3 regions of the Klebsiella sp. WP3-W18-ESBL-02 genome follow, and region 1 is predicted to be linked to each of the others. Evidence: riboswitches for the same ligand, from Rfam matches in the RefSeq annotation. Region 1 holds a riboswitch; each other region holds the start of a gene.
The links. Region 1 has a riboswitch for thiamine pyrophosphate ahead of thiC (phosphomethylpyrimidine synthase ThiC). Riboswitches for the same ligand answer to the same signal wherever they lie in the genome.
Positions count from the first base shown of each region.

Region 2: it holds a riboswitch for thiamine pyrophosphate, as region 1 does, so the genes downstream of both, thiM (hydroxyethylthiazole kinase) here and thiC (phosphomethylpyrimidine synthase ThiC) in region 1, are expected to answer to the same signal.
Region 3: it holds a riboswitch for thiamine pyrophosphate, as region 1 does, so the genes downstream of both, thiB (thiamine ABC transporter substrate binding subunit) here and thiC (phosphomethylpyrimidine synthase ThiC) in region 1, are expected to answer to the same signal.

Region 1 covers NZ_AP021972.1:4,824,172-4,829,209, forward strand. The annotation lists gene hemE (uroporphyrinogen decarboxylase) at 1-869, opposite strand, end outside; gene nudC (NAD(+) diphosphatase) at 910-1,683, opposite strand; gene rsd (sigma D regulator) at 1,781-2,266, shown strand; TPP riboswitch at 2,317-2,426, shown strand; gene thiC (phosphomethylpyrimidine synthase ThiC) at 2,508-4,406, shown strand; gene thiE (thiamine phosphate synthase) at 4,406-5,038, shown strand, end outside; gene H7R56_RS23140 (HesA/MoeB/ThiF family protein) at 5,034-5,038, shown strand, end outside.
Region 2 covers NZ_AP021972.1:1,834,743-1,839,780, reverse strand. The annotation lists gene fbaB (class I fructose-bisphosphate aldolase) at 1-986, opposite strand, end outside; gene thiD (bifunctional hydroxymethylpyrimidine kinase/phosphomethylpyrimidine kinase) at 1,132-1,932, opposite strand; gene thiM (hydroxyethylthiazole kinase) at 1,929-2,714, opposite strand; TPP riboswitch at 2,749-2,845, opposite strand; gene H7R56_RS08625 (sensor domain-containing protein) at 3,094-4,440, opposite strand; gene H7R56_RS08620 (LysR family transcriptional regulator) at 4,764-5,038, opposite strand, start outside.
Region 3 covers NZ_AP021972.1:4,269,731-4,274,768, forward strand. The annotation lists gene H7R56_RS20625 (sugar efflux transporter) at 1-884, opposite strand, end outside; gene sgrT (glucose uptake inhibitor SgrT) at 975-1,127, opposite strand; gene sgrR (HTH-type transcriptional regulator SgrR) at 1,215-2,870, shown strand; TPP riboswitch at 2,906-3,004, shown strand; gene thiB (thiamine ABC transporter substrate binding subunit) at 3,035-4,018, shown strand; gene thiP (thiamine/thiamine pyrophosphate ABC transporter permease ThiP) at 3,994-5,038, shown strand, end outside.

The DNA of each region.
Region 1 (5,038 bases):
CCCTGTAGCGCCACTTTATGGCCCACGCGACGGCGCGCATCGGCGATATCGGTCGTCCAGTCGAGGCCCAGCGCATCGCAGCCGGTTTCCGCCATCGCTTCCAGCCACTGACCGCCGCCCTTGGTGAACAACGTCACCGGTACGCGGCGACCGTCATTTTCACGCAGCAGGCCATCAACGATTTTGTGCATGTAGTACAGCGAGAACTGCTGATAGTCGCGCCCGGTCAACACCCCGCCCCAGGTGTCAAAGATCATCACCGACTGCGCGCCGGCTTTGATCTGCGCGTTCAGGTACAGCGTGACGCTCTGCGCCAGCTTATCCAGCAGCAGATGCAGCGCCTGCGGATCGGCATACATCATCTTTTTAATCACGGTGAAGGCTTTGCTGCTACCGCCTTCCACCATGTAGGTCGCCAGCGTCCACGGGCTGCCGGAAAAGCCGATCAGCGGGACTTCACCCTTCAGCTCACGGCGGATGGTGCGCACCGCGTTCATGACGTAGCCCAGCTCCCCCTCCGGATCCGGAATCGGCAGCTTTTCCACATCGGCTTTGCGGGTGATGGGCGAGGTAAAGCGCGGACCTTCCCCGGCTTCGAAGTACAGCCCCAGCCCCATTGCATCGGGAATGGTCAGAATATCCGAGAAGAGGATCGCCGCATCCAGCGGGAAGCGGCGCAGCGGCTGCAGCGTCACCTCGCAGGCCAGCTCTGCGTTTTTACACAGCGACATAAAGTCCCCTGCCTGCGCGCGCGTAGCTTTGTACTCCGGTAAATAGCGGCCCGCCTGGCGCATCATCCATACCGGGGTCACATCAACGGGCTGGCGCAGCAGCGCACGCAGATAACGATCGTTCTTCAGTTCGGTCATTTTTACATTCCTTTAGCGTTGATGCGCCCATTGTAACATGTCAGTCGTAGTCGGCCCGACACATTGCCACCGTATCTTCAATCAGCCGACGCGCCACGGTGCCCGGCGGCGGTAAAAGCGGAAGGTCGTCATAGCGATACCAGTTGGCATTGAGCAGCTCTTTCGGGTCGATGACGATGTCGCCGCTGTCGTATTCCGCCATAAACGCCGTCATCAGCGACTGCGGGAACGGCCACGGCTGCGAGGTAATGTAGCGCAGGTTTTTCACCGTGATGCCGCTCTCTTCCATCACTTCACGCGCCACCGCCTGCTCTAAGGTTTCGCCCACTTCAACAAAACCGGCCAGCACGGTATGCACGCCGTTGCGATGGCGAACGTGCTGGGCCAGCAGAATGGAATCATCACGACGAATAGCAACAATAATGCAGGGGGCGATTTGCGGGTAGTAGCGTTCACGGCAGTGGCTGCACAGCATCGCCCATTCCGTTTTACTTGGGTGCATTGTGTGACCGCAATAGCCGCAGAATTTATGCGAGCGGTAAAACTCCGCCAGCTGCACGCCGCGCCCGGCCAGCTGGAACAGCCCAACGTCCTGATCGAGCACCTGGCGAACCGACCCCATATCATGACGGCGCGCCTGCTGAACCAGCCAGACCGGCTCCCCTTGCCATTCACCAATCCGCAGTGCGCGCTGACCCACAAGATCGAAATTTACCGCTTCGCCATATGGTAATTCGCCTGCCGGCAGCCATAATTTTTGTTCGTGACTAACGATCCACCAGCCGCGATCCGATTTTTCAATTATACGATCCATATCTCTTGCGCTACCTTTGCTTCACAGGCATGTTATTAACATAATATTTACATATTGACGTGAGCAGATTTTCACTTACCGATGCGGGAGTCAACCTATGTTAAACCAGTTAGAGAGCCTGACAGAGCGTGTAAAAGGACACCATAGACTGGTCGACCGCTGGCTGAATATTCGTAAGCACCTGCTCGTGGCTTACTACAATCTGGTTGGCCTTAAGCCTGGCAAAGAATCGTTCATGCGTCTTAACGAGAAAGCGCTGGATGACTTTTGTCAGCGTCTGGTCGATTACCTTTCTGCCGGTCATTTCAGTATTTATGAACGCATTATCCATAAAATGGAAGGCGAGAGTCCGCTTTTAAACGCCGGAAAAATCTGGCCGCTGCTGGATGCTAACACCCAGCAAATTATGGACTACTACGATTCCACGCTGGAAAACGCCATCGACCAGGATAACGTTTATGCCTTCCAGCAGGCGCTGTCTGATATTGGCGAAGCGCTGGAGGCACGTTTTTTACTGGAAGATCAGCTCATCATGCTGACGTTTAATGCGCTCGACGGGGGCGAAATGAAACGCCCGGCTTGAGATTTACTGCATTAACGAGTAGTTTACATTCATTACCTCTCATCTGAGGTTACTTCTTGTCGGAGTGCCCAGTGCGCAAGCACGGGCTGAGACCGTTAATTCGGGATCCGCGGAACCTGATCAGGTTAAGACCTGCGAAGGGAACAAGAGTCAATCTACAACCGTATCGCCCCTGGGCGATCGCCTCTCTTGCTTCATCCGTCGTCTGACAAGCCACGTCCTTACTTTTTTGGAATGAGCTATGTCTGCCACTACTAAACCATCACGCCGCGAACAGCGCGCGCAAGCCCAACACTTTATCGATACCCTGGAAGGGACCGCCTTCCCTAACTCAAAACGCATTTATATTACCGGTTCGCAGCCGGATATCCGCATTCCGATGCGCGAAATCCAGCTGAGCCCGACGCTGATTGGCGGCAGCAAAGACAACCCGCAATTTGAAGACAACGAAGCCGTGCCGGTGTACGACACCTCCGGGCCGTATGGCGATCCTGACGTGGCAATTAACGTCCAGCAGGGTCTGGCGAAACTGCGCCAGCCGTGGATTGCGGCGCGTAACGACAGCGAAGAATTAGACGACCGCAGCTCCGCTTACACCAAAGAGCGCCTGGCCGACGATGGCCTGGACGAGCTGCGTTTCAGCGGCCTGCTGACGCCAAAGCGCGCCAAAGCCGGTAAGCGCGCGACCCAGCTGCACTACGCCCGTCAGGGGATCGTCACGCCGGAGATGGAGTTTATCGCCATCCGTGAAAATATGGGCCGCGAGCGTATTCGTAGTGAAGTGCTGCGCCACCAGCATCCGGGGATGAACTTTGGCGCGCGTCTGCCGGAAAATATCACCCCGGAATTCGTGCGTGATGAAGTCGCTGCGGGCCGGGCGATTATTCCCGCCAACATCAACCACCCGGAATCCGAGCCGATGATCATCGGCCGCAACTTCCTGGTGAAGGTGAATGCCAACATCGGTAACTCGGCGGTCACTTCCTCTATCGAAGAAGAGGTCGAAAAACTGGTGTGGTCGACCCGCTGGGGCGCAGATACGGTGATGGACCTCTCCACCGGTCGCTATATTCACGAAACCCGCGAGTGGATCCTGCGTAACAGCCCGGTGCCGATCGGCACCGTACCGATCTACCAGGCGCTGGAGAAGGTCAATGGGATCGCCGAAGATCTCACCTGGGAAGCGTTCCGCGATACGTTGCTGGAACAGGCCGAACAGGGCGTGGACTACTTCACTATCCATGCGGGCGTACTGCTGCGCTACGTGCCGATGACCGCTAAACGCCTGACCGGAATTGTCTCGCGCGGCGGTTCAATTATGGCGAAATGGTGCCTCTCGCATCACAAAGAAAACTTCCTGTTTGAACATTTCCGCGAAATTTGTGAAATCTGCGCCGCCTACGACGTCTCGCTCTCTCTCGGTGACGGCCTGCGCCCGGGTTCGATTCAGGATGCCAACGACGAAGCGCAGTTCTCCGAACTGCATACGCTGGGCGAGCTGACCAAAATCGCCTGGGAATACGACGTGCAGGTGATGATTGAAGGCCCAGGGCATGTGCCGATGCATATGATCCAGCGCAACATGACCGAAGAGCTGGAGAGCTGCCACGAAGCGCCGTTCTACACCTTAGGGCCGTTGACGACAGATATCGCGCCGGGCTATGACCACTTCACCTCCGGCATTGGCGCGGCGATGATCGGCTGGTTTGGCTGCGCGATGCTGTGCTACGTGACGCCAAAAGAGCACCTCGGCCTGCCGAACAAAGAAGACGTGAAGCAAGGGCTGATTACCTACAAGATTGCCGCCCACGCCGCCGACCTGGCGAAGGGGCACCCGGGTGCGCAGATCCGCGACAACGCGATGTCGAAAGCGCGCTTCGAATTCCGCTGGGAAGACCAGTTTAACCTCGCGCTCGACCCGTTCACTGCCCGCGCTTATCACGATGAAACCCTGCCGCAGGAGTCCGGCAAAGTCGCCCATTTCTGCTCGATGTGCGGGCCGAAGTTCTGCTCAATGAAAATCAGCCAGGAAGTACGCGACTACGCCGCCGCGCAGACTATTGAAGTGGGAATGGCAGATATGTCGGAGAACTTCCGCGCCAAAGGCGGTGAAATCTACCTCAAAAAAGAGGAGGCATAATGTACCAGCCTGATTTCCCGACCGTGCCGTTCCGCCTCGGGCTTTACCCGGTGGTGGAGAGCGTGGCGTGGATTGAACGCCTGCTGCAGGCGGGCGTGCGCACGATCCAACTGCGCATTAAAGATAAGCGTGATGAAGAGGTCGAAGCCGACGTCATGGCCGCCATTGAACTGGGGCGTCGCTATGACGCCCGTCTGTTTATCAACGACTACTGGCGGCTGGCGATTAAGCACAACGCTTACGGCGTGCATCTGGGCCAGGAAGATCTTGAAACCACCGATCTGACGGCGATTCAGGCGGCGGGGCTGCGCCTGGGTGTCTCCACTCACGATGATATGGAGATCGACGTCGCGCTGGCGGCTAAGCCTTCTTATATCGCACTCGGCCACGTCTTCCCCACGCAAACCAAGCAGATGCCTTCCGCCCCGCAGGGGCTGACGCAGCTGGCAAGCCATATTAACCGACTGGCAGATTACCCGACCGTCGCCATTGGCGGCATCAGCCTGGAACGTGCGCCCGCAGTGCTGGCAACCGGCGTCGGCAGCATTGCCGTGGTCAGCGCCATTACCCAGGCGGCTGACTGGCAGGCAGCCACAGCGCAGCTGCTCGACATAGCGGGAGTCGGCGATGAA
Region 2 (5,038 bases), 2.2 Mb from region 1:
GCCATCGACTTTTTAAACGCTTTACGGCCCAGGATTAAGCCCATGCCGCCTGCGCGTTTATTGATCACCGCCGTACGCACCGCGTCAGACAGATCGGTTTCGCCACCAGCAGCGCCGCCAGAGTTAATCAGCCCCGCGCGGCCCATATAGCAGTTCGCCAACTGGTACCGCACCAGGTCAATCGGGTTCTCGCTGGTCAGCTTGCTGTACACGCGATCGTCGGTATAGCCGAAGTTAACGGCTTTATAGCCACCGTTATTCTCGGCCATCTTCTGCTTCACGATATCCGCACCAATCGTGGCCGCCAGATGGTTGGCCTGACCGGTCAGGTCGGCAGAGACGTGATAGTCGACGCCGTCTTTCTTAAACGCCGGATTACGCAGATAGGCCCACAGCACCGTCACCAGTCCCAGCTCGTGCGCACGCTCAAAGGCGGCAGAAATCTCTTCAATCTGGCGGCGCGACTCTTCCGAGCCAAAATAGATGGTTGCCCCAACGGCCACCGCCCCCATATTGAACGCCTGCTCAACGCTGGCGTACAGCGTTTGATCGAAGGTGTTCGGGTAGCTCAGGGTTTCGTTGTGGTTAAGTTTGACCAGGAACGGAATACGGTGCGCGTAGCGGCGAGACACCGACGCCAGCACGCCGTAGGTGGAGGCCACGCAGTTACAGCCGGCTTCAATCGCCAGCTCAACGATATTTTTCGGGTCAAAATAGAGCGGGTTGGCGGCAAATGAGGCCCCGGCCGAGTGTTCGACGCCCTGATCTACCGGCAGAATCGACAGATAGCCCGTTCCGGCTAAACGGCCGGTGTTGTAGAGCGTCTGCATGTTTCGCAATACGGCTGGCGGGCGGTTATTGTCTATCATCACCCGATCAACGTAGTCGTGGCCGGGCAGATAGAGCTGGTCGGCTGGAATGGTCATACAACGATGCTGTAAAAGGCTGTCGGCATCTTTGCCAAGCAACTGCGCAATATCAGTCATAGCTATGCTCCCGTAAGCGCCGACATCATGTCGGCTGGATGTCCTGCTCAACTTTTTTGAGCAGGATAAGCCTGGTACCGGGGGCGTAGAATGTCCAACTTTTGTCGGTTTTAGCACGCGCGCGGCTGGCACGCGGACGGGACAGCTACCACCATTCGTGGAAGTGGTGAACCGGACCAATCCCCTCGCCGACCTCCAGCGTATCGGCCTGCGCCAGCGCTTTCGACAGCCAGCCCTTCGCCACCGGCACCGTCTCCTGCCAGCTGGCGTAACGCGGTCTTAACGCTGCCAGCGCCGCCGATAGCGTACAGCCGGTGCCGTGGGTATTTTTGGTGTCCACGCGCGGCGCGGTAAAGCGCATTTCGCCGTCAGCGGTGAACAGCCAGTCCGGGCTTTCGGCATCGTCCAGGTGGCCGCCTTTCATCAGCACTGCTTCACAGCCCAACGCCCGCAGCGCGCGCCCCTGTTCCAGCATCTCCAGTTCATTGCGCGCGTGCGGCGCGCCGAGCAGCGCCGCCGCCTCCGGCAGGTTTGGCGTAATCAGCGCAACCTGCGGCAGCAGGCGCTGGCGCAGAGTCGCGACCGCCGACGCCGACAGCAGCGGATCGCCGCTTTTCGCCAGCATCACCGTGTCCAGCACCACGTTCTGGATACGATAGCGCTGTAAACGCTCGGCCACCGCTTCAACGATGTCGGTCTCGGCCAGCATGCCGATTTTGGTGGTGTCGATACGCACATCGCTGAATACGGAATCCAGCTGCGCGGCGACAAAGTCAGGTTCTATCCGGTAGACTGACTGCACGCCGCGGGTATTTTGCGCCACCAGCGCGGTCATCACCGAGCAGCCGTAGGCCCCCAGCGCCGAGAAGGTTTTCAGATCGGCCTGAACGCCCGCGCCGCCGCTTGGGTCCGTGCCCGCAATCGTCAATGCGTTGATACGTTTCATGCCGCCACCTCCCCGTGCATCGCGTACAGCGCGTCAAGGAAAGCCGGGGTAAAACTCCCCGGACCGCGGCCCTCTGCCGCGCGTTGCCCGGCGTGTTTCATCAGCAGGCAGGCGCCCGCCACGTTGAGCAGGCGATCGCCCGGCAGCGCGCAGCTGGCCGCAACAACCGCCGACAGTGCGCAGCCGGTGCCGACGATACGCGTCATCAGCGCCGCCCCGCCGTTCGCCGCCAGCGTGCGCTCGCCGTCGGTGATGTAATCCACCTCGCCGGTCACCGCCACAATCGCCCCGCTTTCTCGCGCCAGCTTCTGCGCCGCAGGCAGCGCGGCGGCAGCGGTATCGGTGGTATCGACCCCGCGCCCGCCCAGGCTCTCACCGGCCAGCGCCCGGATTTCGGAGGCGTTCCCACGAATGGCCGACGGCGTCAGGCGCAGCAGTTCGCGGCAGAAATCGCTGCGTAACGTCAGCGCCCCCACCGCCACCGGATCCAGCGTCCACGGCGTTTCTGCGCGATTGGCACTGTCAACCGCTGCGCGCATCGCCAGCGCACGCGAGTGGGTTAAGGTGCCCACGTTAACCAACAGCGCGCCGGCAAGCGCGGCAAACTGCGCGGCCTCTCCGGCATCAATAACCATCGCGGGAGATGCCCCCACGGCCAGGAGGACATTCGCCGTGAAGGTTTGCACGACGTCATTCGTCATACAGTGAACAAGGGGGGCATGCTGGTGAAGAAGAGAAGCGGTGTGCGCAGATTGCGCGGAATTAAGCAGGTCAACGTGCATGGTTTGCTCCTGCCATAACGCGAAGAAGCAATGGCCGGTCGGCCTCTGACTTCCCTACGCTGGCATTATCCAGATCAGGTGGTACGGGTATTTCTCAGCCTTCGCAAGGAAGGGCACCCCGAGTCATTCAAATCAATTGATTACGATTAACAGACTGTTAATCGCCGCGCAGAATAATGCCAGCAGGCAGCCGGACAAACAAGCCCAATAACCCGCTGGCAGTCAGACAGAGCGCATCGCGACGAGACACCCAAACGCCGCCAGGGCGAAAACGACCGGCGCATTTCATCGGGCCTATTTTGCAGCAAACGCGCGGAGGTCAGATATCTTCGCTGCGCCCCATTTAACACAACCCATTGATTTATTAATAAAGTAAAAATCATTTTCCATCAGGACGCTTTGCTTTTTTCGCCAGATACATCGCTTTATCGGCATAATCGAGCAGCTGACGTTCGTTGGTACCCTGTTCAGGATAGTGCGCAATGCCAATACTCGGGACAATCGCCAAACGGTGCTCTCCCAGCACAAAAGGAGAAGCGAAAGCCTCAACAATTTTTTCTGCCACCGCGAAAGCGTCGTCCGGCAACGCGCTGTTCTCAATCAAAATCACAAACTCATCGCCGCCGATACGCGCAACGGTATCGGATTTCACGACGCAGCGCGTCAGGCGGTCCGCGGCGGCTTGCAGGAGTAAATCCCCTATCCCGTGGCCCAGGGTGTCGTTAACCTGCTTAAATTTATCGAGATCGATATACAGCAGCGACAAATGCCCCCCTTCACGGCGCGCGGTAGCAAGCGCAGCCCTAAGGCGATCGAACAAAAGGCTACGGTTTGGCAGGTCGGTCAGCTGATCGAACTGTGCCATATGCTGTAACCGAGCCTGCATCTGCTGACGCTCAATAACCGTCGCAATCTGCGTCGACACAAACTGCAATAGCTCCTGGTCCTGTTCGTTATAGCGTACGCCGTCCGGGTAGCTTTTGACGACCAGAACACCGATGGTGCCTTTCTGTGACTTAAGCGGAACCCCAAGCCAGCAGGATGGATTCAGGCCAAACGAAATGCGCAGTTCTTCATGGCGGCCCGCCATTCTCTCGGGCGTCAGCAGTAGCGGTTGACCCGTTTGAATCACCTCCGCGTAAAATGTCCCGGGAATAAGCGTAAACGGCGCGGGTATTTCCTGAAACGCATCCACGTGATACGGGAAGGTCAGTTGGCCCGTTTGCGGGTCGTAAAGCGTGACCGAAAAATTATCGACGGGAAGCAGCGTACCGACGATCTCATGGATACGCTGAAATAGCTTGAGTAAATCTTCAGCCGTGTGTGCCGCTTCAGAAATAGCGTACAGTGCGGATTGTAATGATTCAGAGCGTTTGCGTTCGGTAATATCCCGCGCAACGCCAATGCGTAATTGATTAGCCGGGGACCAGCGTGCCGACCACATAATATTGACGGTCTGGCCATTTTTATGCACATAGCGGTTTTCAAAATGGAACTGCGGGCGGCCAGCCATGATTTCTACTACTGAATTTCGTGTTAATTCTCGATCTTCCGGTAGCATCATATCGAACATGTTTTTGCCGATGAGTTCTTGCGGCGTATAGCCAAAAATACGTTCACATGACGCGCTTGCATAAACAATGTTAGCGTGGGCATCTACTGCAAAAACAGCATCCAGCATGAGATCGATAAAACTGCTCAACGGCGCGTGAGGATTCGATTCCATAGAGAAAGTCAGGCCTGAATATAAGAGTGAGTGCGACTACATTAGAGTTCCGTCGCCCATTAGCACTACACTAAAGGTTAAAGATAGTACAACTTCAGGCTGATTTACAATCAAAAAGAGGCGTGTGGCGCGTGTTAAAAGAAGGGGCATATCGGCATTCGCAATAACAAGGAGATTGCCGATCGCTAAAAAAGAATCAGCGGCGAACTAACCCCCTGCTGCCGGGCGGCCCAGGAATAATCTTCCGTCATTATTCTCTTTATTTCACCGCCCGCTCTCCCCTCGTTTCTGATGATGATACGGCGAATTAACGGCCATGTTATTCAAGAGATAATTTGCTTTCCCGCCGCCCCGGGTAATTCCCCGCTGCTTTCGCGAAGCTGTTTCAGCAACAGGGCAAAGCAGGACTCAATCAGCGGCGGCAGCGCCTGCGACCCGCGCATCAGCGCCACCGTACGGGTTAAGGCCGGCTGCTGAAGCTGCGCAACTTTGAGCACAGGATCCTGCAAATGGGTGGTGTAAAGCTGTGGCAGAATCGCCACCGCCAGCCGCGAGCGCACCAGGCCATACAGCGTTTCAATATAGTCCACCTGATAGC
Region 3 (5,038 bases), 550 kb from region 1:
TAGAACAGCACACCGGCGGCTACCGCAGTGACCATCATCCGGCGCTTACCGAAGTGTTTCACGTAGTAGCCCGCAATGATCATCGCCGGAATCTCCAGACCCGCGGCCGTCCCCATCAGGATGCCCGCCAGGCTATCCGGCAAGCCAAGATCGCTGCTGATCCACAACGGCATGTCGATGATATACATGGTATTGCACGTCCACATCAGCGTGGAGGCAATAAACAGAATACGTACGTTGCTGTCCTTCCAGCCGCCTGTGGGCTTCTCCAGCACGTCGGCGGGCTGCTCAACCCGCGCCACCGAAGGCAGCGTGAGCGCAATCAGCATCAGGCTAATGGCAAAAATCACCGCCGCAATAGAAAACATGGCCGTAAAGCCGTAGTTCAGCGCCAGCATAAAGGCCAGCGGCGGGCCAATCACCCACGCCAGCGATAGCTGCGCGCGCATGACCGAGCTGAACATCACCACTTCGCGCGCCGAGCTGTCCGCATATTCGCGCGCCAGCGCAAACAGCTGCGGCATCGCGGCGTTCGCCATTGAGGCCAGCATCACGCCGCAGGTAATCAACGTCAAATAATGGCGATTGAAAGCGAACAACAGCGCGTTGCCGACGGCCATCAGGCAGCAAAACATGATCAGCTTGCGCCGATCGCCTCGGCTGTCGGATCGTCTTGCCAGCGCCAGGCTAACAACGATCCCGGCGATGGCGTTAACGGTGTAAAACAGCCCAACCCAAAACGGCGGCACCCCCACTTCACGACTGAGAAACAGGCTCAGCGTCGGCGCCTGTAGCGCCCCCGCAACGCCCATCATAAATGCCACCAGCATAAAAGCGGCGTACACACCGTTGAGACGTCGTCCCATCGTCATTAACCAGAGCATGAGAAATCCTTTAAGCACGCGAGAAAGAATAAAAAAAAGCCAGCAGATGATACCTGCTGGCAAATACTCAGTCACACATGATTAGGCGAATTAATGTTCAGAGGTCGGTTTCGTAACTTCCCACTGCATCAGCGCGTTCAGAACGTCAAGCCGCTGCGCCGTCGCCTGGCGGGCCAGCCAGGAAATACTCTGCGTCGCGGCAAAATAGCGCTGGTAGAACTGATGGATGGTAGACCCCTTCATAGACACCTCCTCGCTTCATCGAAATCCATTATTGGCCTAATATAGGGATTAATAAATTGCTGAGTTTTTATCAGGAGTTCCCCTTTTATGCCTTCAGGTCGATTACAACAGCAGTTCATCCGTTTATGGCAGTGCTGCGAAGGCAAATCGCAGGAGACAACGCTCAACGATCTCGCCGCGCTGCTGAACTGTTCGCGCCGCCATATGCGCACGCTCTTAAATACCATGGAAGCGCGCGGCTGGCTGACGTGGGAGGCGGAGGCCGGACGCGGCAAGCGTTCCAGACTCACGTTCCTTTATACCGGGCTGGCATTACAGCAACAGCGCGCGGAAGATCTTCTGGAACAGGATCGGATCGATCAGCTGGTGCAGTTGGTCGGAGACAAAGCGGCGGTCCGTCAGATGCTGGTGTCTCATCTGGGCCGTAGTTTCCGCCAGGGGCGGCACATTTTACGGGTTCTTTACTATCGCCCGATGCATAATCTGCTGCCCGGTACCGCGCTGCGCCGCTCGGAAACCCACATCGCCCGTCAGATTTTCAATGCGTTAACCCGCGTAAATGAGGCAAATGGGGAACTGGAAGCCGATATTGCTCACCATTGGCAGGAAATTACCCCCCTGCACTGGCGTTTTTATGTGCGCCCCGGCATTCACTTCCATCACGGGCGTGAACTGGAGATGGAGGATGTGATCGCCTCTCTGGAGCGCAGCATGACGCTACCGCTGTTTTCCAACATCACGCGCATCCACTCCCCTACCGCCTGGGTGCTGGATGTACACCTGGCCGAAGCCGACCGCTGGCTGCCGTGGCTATTAAGCCAGGTGTCGGCGATGATCCTGCCGCGCGAATGGCAAACGCTGGCCAATTTCTCGCGGATGCCGGTCGGCACCGGGCCGTACGCGGTCGCACGTAACAATCTTAACCAGCTGAAGATCCTCGCCTTTGATGATTATTTTGGCTTCCGGGCGCTGATTGATGAAGTGAACGTCTGGGTGCTTCAGGAAATCAGCGAAGAGCCAAACGGCGGCCTGACGCTGGAAGGTTCCACCGAGAGCGAAAAAGCGGTCGAAAGCCGCCTTGAGGAAGGCTGCTATTATCTGCTGTTCGACGCCCGCAGCCCGCTCGGCAATAACCCGGCGGTGCGCCAGTGGCTCAGCCATGTCTTTCATCCCAATAATCTGCTTTATCGGGCAGGAGAGCAGCACCAGAGCCATTGGTTCCCGGCCTACGGCCTGTTACCGCGCTGGCACCATGCGCGCAGTCGCCCCTGCGAAAAACCCGCCGGGCTGGAATCGGTGACCCTCACCTATTACCGCGAACACGTTGAGCACCGCACCATCAGCCTGATTATGGAGGCGCTGCTGGCCGAACATCAGGTCAAACTCAACATTCAGGAGGTGGATTACGACGAATGGCACCGCGGCGAAGGGGTCAGCGACATCTGGCTCAACAGCGCTAACTTTACGCTGCCGCTCGATTTTTCACTGTTTGCCTATTTGTATGAAGTCCCGCTGATCCGCCACTGCATCCCGATTGACTGGGAACAGGACGCACGACGCTGGCGAGCGGGCAACCTGCCACAGGCCGACTGGTGCCAGCAGCTGTTGGCCAATCAGCGCATGGTACCGCTGATCCACCACTGGCTGATGCTCCAGGGCCAGCGCAGTATGCGCGGCGTACGCATGAATACCCTGGGCTGGTTTGACTTTAAATCCGCCTGGTTTGCGCCGCCGAATCCATAGGGCTTTTGATTTATTCACGTAATCATTACAATGTGCCGTTCTCAACGGGGTGCTGCGCCAGATGCGTGGCTGAGAGATACCCGTCGAACCTGATCCGGATAATCCCGGCGAAGGGATTTGAGGCTAACTCAAAATCCTTTGCCACCCATTTACTGAGGTGCAAAGTGCTCAAGAAATTCCTCCCCCTGTTAGTGCTGGTTGCCGTACCGGCGTTCGCAAAACCGGTCCTGACGGTCTACACCTATGACTCTTTTGCCGCCGATTGGGGCCCCGGCCCGGCGGTGAAAAAAGCCTTTGAGGCCGACTGTCACTGCGAGCTGAAGTTCGTGGCGCTGGAAGATGGCGTTTCGCTGCTTAACCGTCTGCGAATGGAAGGCAAAAACAGCAAAGCGGACGTGGTGCTGGGGCTGGATAACAACCTGCTGCAGGCGGCCACCGACACCAAACTGTTCGCCAAAAGCAACGTTCCGGCGAGCGCGGTGACGGTTCCCGGTGGCTGGAACAACGACACCTTCGTGCCGTTCGACTATGGCTACTTCGCCTTCGTCTACGACAAAAACAAGCTGAAAAACCCGCCGAAGAGCCTGAAAGAACTGGTGGAAAGCGACCAGAAGTGGCGCGTTATCTACCAGGACCCGCGCACCAGTACGCCCGGCTTAGGTCTGCTGCTGTGGATGCAAAAAGTCTACGGCGACAAAGCGCCGGAAGCCTGGCACAAGCTGGCGGCGAAGACCGTCACCGTCACCAAGGGCTGGAGCGAAGCCTACGGCCTGTTCCTGAAAGGGGAAAGCGACCTGGTGCTCAGCTATACCACCTCGCCGGCCTACCATATTATCGAAGAGAAGAAAGATAATTATGCGGCGGCGCCGTTTGCCGAAGGCCACTATTTGCAGGTTGAGGTGGCAGCCAAAACCGCAGCCAGCAAACAACAAAAGCTGGCAGATGAATTCCTGAACTTTATGGTTTCGCCAGGCTTCCAGAACACCGTCGCCACCGGTAACTGGATGTACCCGGTGACTCAGGTCGCCCTGCCGGAAGGCTTTAACGGTCTGGTCAAACCGCAGACCGCGCTCGAATTCACGCCGCAGCAGGTCGCCAGCGAACGCCAGAACTGGATTAATACATGGCTCCGCGCCGCCAGCCGCTAATTCCGGGCTGGCTCTACCCGGGCCTCGCGGCCACCGCGCTGATGGTGGCCGTCGCCCTGGCGGCCTTTCTGGCGCTGTGGCTCAACGCCCCGGAAACCTCATGGTCTACGCTGCTCGGCGATAGCTACCTGTGGCACGTCGTGCGTTTTTCATTCTGGCAGGCGTTTCTCTCGGCGCTGTTGTCGGTGCTGCCCGCTATTTTTCTCGCCCGCGCGCTGTACCGACGACGTTTTCCCGGCCGCCAGCTGCTGCTGCGGCTGTGCGCAATGACGCTCATTCTCCCGGTGCTGGTCGCGGTGTTTGGTATCCTCAGCGTTTACGGCCGCCAGGGCTGGCTGTCGCAGCTGTTCGCCTGGCTCGGCTGGCAGTGGCAATTTTCCCCTTACGGCCTACAGGGCATTCTGCTGGCGCACGTCTTTTTCAATATGCCCATGGCCACCCGTCTGCTGCTACAAGCGCTGGAGCAGATCCCCGGCGAGCAGCGCCAGCTGGCCGCCCAACTGGGCATGCGCGGCTATCCGTTTTTCCGCTACGTCGAGTGGCCGTGGATGCGCCGGCAAATTCTGCCCATTGCCACGCTGATTTTCATGCTCTGCTTCGCCAGCTTCGCCACCGTGCTGTCGCTGGGCGGCGGCCCTTCCGCTACCACCATTGAGCTGGCCATCTACCAGGCGCTGAATTTTGACTACGACCCGGCGCGCGCGGCCATGCTGGCATTAATTCAAATGACCTGCTGCCTGACGCTGGTGTTATTGAGTCAGAGAATGAGCCGGACAATCGCCGTTGGCGCTAGCCAGATCCAAGGCTGGCGGGACCCGGACGATCGCTGGCATAGCCGCATTACCGACGGCGTGCTCATCGCCTTCACGCTGCTGCTGATGCTGCCGCCGCTGCTGGCGGTGGTCGTCGATGGCCTTCAACCCTCGATGCTGAACGTTTTCGCCCAGCCGATCCTGTGGCAGGCCATCGGCACCTCGCTGCGGATCGCGCTCGCCGCCGGGCTGCTGTGCGTGGTACTCA